2 regions of the Stenotrophomonas sp. NPDC077659 genome follow, and region 2 is predicted to be linked to the other one. Evidence: predicted binding sites of a transcription regulator. Region 2 holds the regulator's gene; the other holds the start of a gene.

Region 1 (4,406 bases), on a different contig from region 2:
CACGCCATGCGTGGATGATGTAAGGATGGACCTGCTCCTGCAGGGCTTCTGCAGGTCATTCCTTTCAAGCCAGATCGCTCGGGCTGAGTATCTGACGATGGACACTGCCCGGAACGATGTTTCTGGTCAGCCCGAGGCGACCGCGGAGTGAGCAATGGCAGGCCCCACCGTCTACCGTGTGCCAGCCTGACGACATCAGGAATTGCTCAAAAGCCTGGCGGGCTTCGTCCAGATTGAACGCCATGTAGATGCCTGGGAAACAGAGCAGGAGCGGCAGTGTGTCCTGCTCCCGCTTCTCAGACCACGCAGTAAATCCTGAACCGCGCAGGTGCACACACGGGTGCAAATATCGCGGCAACCCATCCACGCACGGCGTGGATCTACAGCGAATCCCCATCCAGCCCGAGATCCCAGGCCATCCCCAGCAGCTCCCCCGCAGGCGCCGACGGGGCAGGGCGGGCATCGGCCAGCTGCCTCAGCTCCTCGATCTCCTCGCGTGCGACCACCTCCAGCTGCTGCAACTGCTCGCGCACGCTGGGGTTGCGCGGGCGCTCGTCGGGGTTGATCGGGGGCAGGGCGCGGATCAAGGTCATGGTGCGCGGGGCAGGGGCGTTCAGAGTCAGATTACAGGCAAAAGCCCCGGAATGACCGGGGCCTTGCGGGCTGCCGGAGCAGGCAGCGGACATCAGGATCAGAACAGTTCGACCGTGCCGGCGCCCATGTTCTGCTGGGCGACCGGCTTGTGCGGCGGGCGCTCCCATTCGCTGCGCAGCTCACGCAATCGGCTGCCGGTGCGCTGCAGGGCGGTAGCGATCTCTGCATCGAACACGCCGCCATTGCGGTGCAGCAGCTCCTGCAGAGCCACGGCCTCGCGGTTGATTGCGGTCAGGCGGTCCAGGTGGGTGTGTACGCCGCCCAGTGCCTGGGTGGCGATGTCCTCGAACTGCAGGGCGCGCACGGCTTCGGCCACGCTGCCATCGATCGCACGGGCGCACTCGGACACCTCGCGCATGCCGTCACCCAGCGAGGCATTGATCTGGGCTACGTTGTCCAGCATCGCCGCCGCTTCCTGTCGCGCTTCGCGGGAACGGTCCATATCGCGCGAGGCCATGTGCGAGACGGTTTCGCGCACCTTGGCGATGGCGTCCTTGGAGCTGTGGGCCAGCTTGCGGATCTGCTCGTTGAAGGTGGTCGAGCGCTCGGACAGGTTGCGCACTTCGTCGGCCACCACGGCAAAGCCGCGACCGGCTTCACCGGCACGCGCTGCTTCGATGGCCGCGTTCAGCGCCAGCAGATTGGTCTGGTCGGCAATCGACTTCACGTCTTCCAGCAGGGCAAAGATGCCGTCCAGGTGCTGGGCCATCTGGTCGATGTGCTGCACGGTGGTGCTGCTCTGGCCGCTCACCTGTTCCAGTGCTTCAACCAGTTGTTCCATGCGGTGGTTGGCATGCTGGGCGAAGCGGGCGACGTCGAGGCCGGCACTGCCTTCGTCACCGGCGCGGTCGACGATGCGCGACAGCGCCTGGCTCTGCTGGCGCGACTTGCGGTTCATCGCGTCGAAGCTGCCGCCCAGGCTGGAGACGGCCTGGCGGATCAGGTCACGGGCGCGTTCCACTTCGCCACGCGAACCATCGATTTCGTTGCCGACGAAGCTGCGCAGCTCGGTCAGCAGCTGGTCCTGCTCACGCAGAACACGGGCATGTTCCGGGGAACGCTGCGCCTGGGCGCGGGTGGTCCACCACGCAAAGCCGAGCCAGCTCAGCGTCATCGTGGTCAGGATCGCCCAGCGCAGGGCGGCCGGCCATTCAAAGCCGATGGCAAAGGGGAGCAGCAGAGTCAGGGCCAGGGGGGCGGCCAGACGGATGAAAATGCGTGAGTACATGGACGTTCTCGGGAGGTGCACGGAGGATGTATCGGCCGTACGCCCTTTCTCTTTAACGTCGATGTGCCTTCTGGAAGCGCCGGATTTCCGACGCGTCCGCCGGGCATGGCCCGGCGGGCACCGTGCCTCAGCCCAGCTGCCGGTCCACGGCTTCGGTCATCGCTTTGCGGCTGAGCAGGAAGTCCCAATAGCTGCCACCCAGCTGCCGCCACAGCACCGCCGCGCGCACGGCGGCCAGCAGCAGGGCGCGGATCTCGGCCACCACCCCGGCCTGACCGAGATAGTGTGGATTGCCCTGCACCATCACGCGCGGCTTGAGGTGGCTGATGGTGTCTGCATACAGGCCTCCCAGGCTCTCCAGCACGTCCGGATGGCCGCTGTCGCCCAGCTCGGCGGCCTGGCGGTGGGCGCGCTCGATGCCCGAGGCAACCTTGTTGACGGTGGCACCGTCCTGCACGAAGCGGCGCTCCAGTTGCAGCACCGACAGCGCCAGCTTGGGCAGGATCGGGTCCTGGCCCTGGTTGCGGAAATAGTTGTGCAGCAGGCGCAGGCCGGATTTCAACGCGTGGCGGTCACCGAAGACCTCCTGCGGGGAGGCGGCATCAATGCGGAACACACTGTCCACCGCGGTACGCACCGCTGCCGCGTCGGAATGGCCGGTATCGGCGATACGGCGCACCTGCTGCAGGGCCTGGGCAATGCCGGCCAGGGCCAGAACGCGGTCGTCGACAGTGAAACTCATGCAGCGATTACCTCAAAAGGAGAAGGGGTGGTGCGCAGGCGCTGTTCCAGCGGCGCATCGGTGGCGGCGATGACCGCGCCGCCCAGGCAGACATCGCCGTCATACAGCACCAGCGACTGGCCAGGGGTAACGGCGCGCTGCGGGCGGGCAAAGGTCACCAGCACGCTGCCATCGTCCAGCACCTCGACCGTACACGGCTCGTCAGGCTGCCGGTAGCGGGTCTGGGCGGTGCACTCGAAGCGCCGCGCCGGCGGTGTGCCGGCGATCCAGTGCGCGGCCTCCGAGCGCAGGCGGTCGGACAGCATCCACCTGCTGTCGCGGTCCTGGTCCACGTACAGCACATTGCTGGCCACGTCCTTGCCGACCACGTACCACGGCGCAGCGGGACGTCCACGCACGCCGCCAATGTTCAGGCCCTCGCGCTGGCCCAGGGTGAAATAGAACACCCCCGGATGCTCGGCGATGACACTGCCATCGGCCGGGTCGACGATCTGGCCGGGCTTGGCCGGCAGGTAGCGGCCGAGGAACTCGCGGAAGTCGCGCTCGCCGATGAAACAGATGCCGGTCGAATCCTTCTTGGCATGGGTCGGCAGGCCGACGTCACGCGCGATCCGGCGCAGGTCGCTCTTTTCCAGGTCGCCAATGGGGAACAGGGTCGCGGCCAACTGCTCCTGCCCCAGCTGGTGCAGGAAGTAGCTCTGGTCCTTGGCGCGGTCGGCACCGCGCAGCAGCAGCCACTGCGGGCCACGCTGGGCGATGCGGGCGTAGTGGCCGGTGGCGATGCGCTCGGCCCCCAGCTCGCGGGCGGCGTCCAGGAAGTGCTTGAACTTCACCTCGCGGTTGCACAGCACGTCCGGGTTGGGCGTGCGGCCGGCGGCATATTCGGCCAGGAAGTGCTCGAACACCCCCTGCCAGTACTCGCTGGAAAAATCGCGGAAATGGAACGGGATGCCGAGCAGGCCGCAGACGGCCACCGCGTCGCGGCGATCATCCTCGGCGCGGCAGTCGCCGCTGCCGTCGTCGGCCCAGTTCTGCATGAACAGGCCGGCCACGGATTCCCCCTGCTGCACCAGGCGCCAGGCGGCCACGGATGAATCCACGCCGCCGGACACGCCGACCATCACCCGTGGGCTGCTCATGCGACCTCCCGGACCAGCGAAAGCGGGTGGCGCTGGCCGGCCAGATAGTCGGCCACCACCTGCCAGACCAGCGGGCTGCGCAGGCGCGGCCCGGCCACCCGCAGCTCGGCCGGGTCCAGCCACAGGGCGCGGTCGATGCCGGCATCCAGCGGCTGGTCCGGATCGTGCGAGAGCGGGCGGGCGGCGTAGCAGAAGCGCAGGAACGCAGTGCCATCCGACGCGGTCCACTGGTAACAGCCGATGAAGGCGGTCAGCTCCACCGTCCAGCCGGTTTCCTCGCGGGTCTCGCGCAGGGCGGCGGCGGCCAGGCTTTCGCCCGGTTCCAGGTGCCCGGCGGGCTGGTTCAGCACCTGCCGGCCGTCGATGGTCTCTTCCACCAGCAGCACGCGGCCGCCGTCGACCACCACGGTGGCCACGGTGGCATGCGGTGCCCAGCGCGGGTCCTGCACAGCGTTCAACTCAGAGGTCGTCCTTCTTGGTCAGCTCCAGCTCCATCGCATCGGCGGTACGGATGGCGGCATCGATGGCGTCGCTGAGCTGGTCGGTAGTGGCATCGGCGTCGATCTTCACCACGAACATGGCGGTCTTGTCCTGCTTCACCCAGCCGCCCATCTTGGCGTCCTGGGAGTCTTCCAGCAGGCGG
Region 2 (4,406 bases):
GCGCTGCAGCGAGGCACGCAGTGCTTCGCGATCAACCTTCACTTCGCGGTCGGCGCCAATCGGGATCACCGCCTCGTAGTCCGGGAAACGGCCGTCGATCAGCTTCGAGGTGAAGGTGACATCGTCGCGCTTGACGCGGACGTGGCTGCGGCCGACTTCCAGCTCGATCTCGCGATCGCCGCTTTCCAGCAGGCGCTGCAGTTCGGTCACGCCCTTGCGCGGCACGATGATCTGGCGCTTGGAACCGCTGGGCTTGGCCAGGTCGGTTTCACAAAGGGCCAGGCGGTGGCCGTCGGTGGCGACGGTACGCAGGGCATCACCGCGCAGATCGAACAGCAGACCGTTGAGGTAGTAGCGCACGTCCTGCTGGGCCATCGCGAAAGCGGTGCGTTCGATCAGCTCCTTCAAGGTCGCTTCGCCGATGGCTACGCGCTCGGTGGCCTCCACTTCGTCCACCGACGGGAAGTCGTTGGACGGCAGCGTTGCAAGGGTGAAGCGGCTGCGACCTGCCTGCACGGTGATCTTGTCACCGGTCTGCGAGACGGTAATCCGGCTGCCGTCGGGCAGGGCGCGGATGATCTCGAACAGCTTGCGGGCGGGAATGGTGGTTTCGCCGTCCTGGGCGTCTTCAACCGCGATCCGCGACACCATCTCCACTTCCAGGTCGGTACCGGTCAGCGACAGCTGGCCGTTCTGCACCTGGACCAGGAAATTGGCCAGAACCGGAAGGGTCTGGCGGCGTTCGACCACGTTGACGACCTGTGCCAACGGCTTGAGAAAGGCTTCGCGCTGCAGTGTGAAACGCATGTGGTTCCGTGCCCCTATGCTTTAAAAAATGTGGAATAAATCAAAAGCTTGGTGGTGCTGGTAGAGACAGAATCGCTGGAAAACAATGCTAAGTATTTGTAATGTAAAGAGTTTTCAGCCTCGAAACCCTCTGCATTACTGTCCGTCAGGGGGTGGGGAAAGCTGTGGATAAATTCGACGCGTTTGCCGACGCCAATTTTATCCACAACTCATCCCGCGCTTGCTACCGGATTCTGCACCGTTTTGTGCGATGACGCCTCATCAGCGTCCGTGCATCATTCGCTCAGCTTCCGGATCAGCTTGTCCCAGTCCTCGCGGAGCTTGCCGTCGGTCTCCATCAGGGTGCGGATCTGGCGGCAGGCATGCAGCACCGTGGTGTGATCGCGACCGGCAAAGGCATCGCCGATCTCAGGCAGGCTGTGCTCGGTCAGTTCCTTGGTCAGGGCCATGGCGACCTGGCGTGGGCGGGCCAGCGAGCGGGTCCGGCGCTTGGACAGCAGATCCTTGATCTGCAGCCCGTAATAGTCGGCAACGGTTTTCTGGATGTTGGGAATGCTGATCGCCTGCTGCTGGACGCCGACCTGGGCCTGGCCAACATCGACGTCATCCTCGGCCTGAACCCCACCTTCACCCTGGCCGACCTGGTGGCCGGCCGCTGCAGCCTGGAAGACGTGATCATCGAGGGCCCCAACGGCGTGCTGGTGGTCCCGGCCGCCTCCGGCCGCCGGCACATGGCCGAACTGGCCCCGGCCGAGCATGTCGGCCTGGTCAACGTGTTCTCCGAACTGGAACGCGAGCTGGACATCATGGTGGTGGATACCGCTGCCGGCATCACCGATGGCGTGCTGACCTTCTGCCAAGCCGCACAGGACACGGTGGTGGTGGTCTGCGATGAACCGGCCTCGATCACCGACGCCTATGCGCTGATCAAGGTACTGTCGCGCGAACGCGGCGTGGACCGCATCCAGGTGGTGGCCAACATGGTGCGCGACCCCAACGAGGGCCGCGTACTGTATGAAAAGCTGAGCCGGGTCTGCGAGAAATTCCTCGCCGATGTCTCGCTGAACTACCTCGGCTGCGTGCCGCAGGACGACTGGCTGCGCCTGTCGGTGCAGCGCCAGCAGCCGGTGGTCAAAGCCTACCCGTCCAGCCCGGCCGCGCTGGCGATCACCGAGATCGCCCGCCGCACCGCCCGCTGGCAGGCGCCCACCGAACCGCGCGGCGGCGTCGAATTCTTCCTCGAACGCATCCTCAAGCAGCGTGGGGTGACCGCATGAAAGGCGCAGCCCAGTACAAGGAAGTCCAGCGCTCGACCGCGACCGACGTCATCACCCAGCACTCGGACCTGGTGCGGCGCATCGCCCACCACCTGGCCGCGCGCCTGCCGGCCAGCGTGGAGGTGGACGACCTGATCCAGGCCGGCATGATGGGCCTGATCGAAGCCTCGCGCAGCTACGACGCCGACCAGGGGGCCTCGTTCGAGACCTACGCTTCGATCCGCATCCGTGGCTCGATGATCGATGAGATCCGGCGTGGCGACTGGGTACCGCGCTCGGTGCACCGCCGGGCCCGCGATGCTGCGGCCACCATCCGTCGCCTGGAGCAGAGCAGCGGACGGGCCGCCAGCGCCACCGAAGTGGCTGCGGCCATGGACATGCCCCTGCCCGAATACCTGCGCCTGATGGAGGACGCCTCGCGCGGGCAGGTGCTGAGCCTGGAATCACGCATCGAGGACCAGGGCGAGCTGGACACCGTGGCCCAGGGTGGCCCAACCCCGCAGCAGGTGCTGGAACGTGGCGAATTCGGCCGCGAGCTGGGCAAGGCCATCGGCCTGCTGCCCGAGCGCGAACAGCTGGTGCTTTCGCTCTATTACGAGCAGGAGCTGAACCTGAAGGAGATCGGCGCGGTGCTCGGCGTGAGCGAATCGCGGGTCTGCCAGATCCACGGCCAGGCCGTGCTGCGCCTGCGCGGCCGCCTGAAAACCTTCGAGGCCGCCGACGCGGGCCTTGAAGAATGACATGAACGAGTCGGCTGCCCCCGGCCCCTCGGAATGAACACCAAAGGAACTCTGCTTTGAACAAGAACATGCGCATCCTGATCGTTGACGACTTCTCGACCATGCGTCGCATCGTCAAGAACCTGCTGGGCGATCTGGGCTTCACCAATACCGCCGAAGCCGAGGACGGGCATGCCGCGCTGTCGATGCTGCAGAGCCAGCCGTTCGATTTCGTCGTCACTGACTGGAACATGCCAGTGATGACCGGCATCGAGCTGCTCAAGGCCATCCGTTCCGATGCCAAGCTGAAGACCCTGCCGGTGCTGATGGTGACCGCCGAAGCCAAGCGCGAGCAGATCATCGAAGCGGCCCAGAGCGGCGTCAACGGCTACATCATCAAGCCGTTCACCGCCCAGACCCTGGAAGAAAAGCTGGGCAAGATCTTCGAACGCCTGGCGGCCAGCGCCTGATGGATACCCCGGCCGACAGAAGCGCCCTCGCCCTGCGCCTGCAGGAAGCCCTGGATGCCCTGGAGTCAGGCGACGAGACCGCCTGGCGCCAGCGCATCGACAGCCTGGTGGCCGCGCGCACCCAGCCGATGATGAGCGGCCTTTCGCGGCTGGCGCGCGAGCTGGGCCAGGCGCTCGGCGAGCTGCCCACCGTGCCCGACGAGGCCGGCGAGCTGGACGATGCCTGCGCGCGCCTGGACCACGTGGTGGCAATGACCGAACAGGCCACCCACCGTACCCTGGACCTGGCCGAGGAATGCCGGGCCCTGACCGAACAGCTGCGCGCCGATGGCCTGCGGCCGGGCCAGGACGTGCAGCTGGAGCGCATCCGCCACAACCTGACCGAGATCGCGCTGACCCAGAGCTATCAGGACCTGACGGGCCAGATCATCCGTCGCGTGGTCGGCATCGTCCGCCGCGTGCACGAAGGCTTCGGCGCACTTGGGCTGCCGCCGGAACAGCATCGCACCGACCCGGAACTGGCCGGGCCGGCACTGAAGGGGCTGGACCGCCACGCGGTCTCGCAGAACGACGCCGACGACCTCCTGTCGGATCTGGGGCTGTAAGCATGAGCGCTGTTGCCGACGACATCACTGCCGATTTCATCATCGAGGCCCAGGAAATCCTGGATCGCCTGGGCGAACAGCTGGTGTCGCTGGAACAGGCACCGCAGGACAATGACCAGCTCAACGCGGTCTTCCGTGGTTACCACACGCTGAAGGGCGGCGCGGGTTTCCTCGGCATCACCGCCATGGTCGAGCTGTGCCACGCCGCCGAAGAAGCGCTGGGCGCGGCCCGTGCCGGCCAGGCCGTGCTGCAGTCCGGTCATTTCGATGCTGCCCAGCAATCGCTGGATTACCTGCAGTCGATGCTCGATGCGGTGTCGTCCGGCACTGAGCCGGGCTATGCGCCGCCGGACCTGATTGCCCAGTTCGAGGTGCACGGCGGGGCCGCGCCCGCACCGAGCGCCGCCGCAGCGCCTGCCGCCACGGGCAGCGACCTGATCACCGACGACGAATTCGAAGCCCTTCTCGACCAGCTGCACGGCGGCAACGCGCCGACCGCCGTCGCTGCGCCGAAGAAGGCCGACGATG

What was found. Region 2 encodes FliA, which starts transcription of late flagellar genes. Its sites were predicted from a motif close to TAAAGTTTNNCNNNCNNNGGCCGATAA; they were not measured.
Region 1: the regulator FliA is predicted to act here: its motif matches at 1,911-1,937, upstream of ACQKDV_RS11425 (methyl-accepting chemotaxis protein).

What each region holds. Positions count from the first base shown of each region.
Region 1 covers NZ_JBNNHG010000068.1:11,700-16,105, forward strand. The annotation lists gene ACQKDV_RS11420 (hypothetical protein) at 381-593, opposite strand; gene ACQKDV_RS11425 (methyl-accepting chemotaxis protein) at 692-1,882, opposite strand; gene hflD (high frequency lysogenization protein HflD) at 2,010-2,624, opposite strand; gene mnmA (tRNA 2-thiouridine(34) synthase MnmA) at 2,621-3,763, opposite strand; gene ACQKDV_RS11440 (NUDIX hydrolase) at 3,760-4,221, opposite strand; gene ACQKDV_RS11445 (hypothetical protein) at 4,223-4,406, opposite strand, start outside.
Region 2 covers NZ_JBNNHG010000001.1:91,924-96,329, forward strand. The annotation lists gene dnaN (DNA polymerase III subunit beta) at 1-807, opposite strand, end outside; partial or broken gene ACQKDV_RS00365 (helix-turn-helix domain-containing protein) at 1,083-1,379, opposite strand; partial or broken gene ACQKDV_RS00370 (MinD/ParA family ATP-binding protein) at 1,371-2,084, shown strand; gene ACQKDV_RS00375 (RNA polymerase sigma factor FliA) at 2,081-2,824, shown strand; gene cheY (chemotaxis response regulator CheY) at 2,881-3,273, shown strand; gene ACQKDV_RS00385 (protein phosphatase CheZ) at 3,273-3,878, shown strand; gene ACQKDV_RS00390 (chemotaxis protein CheA) at 3,881-4,406, shown strand, end outside.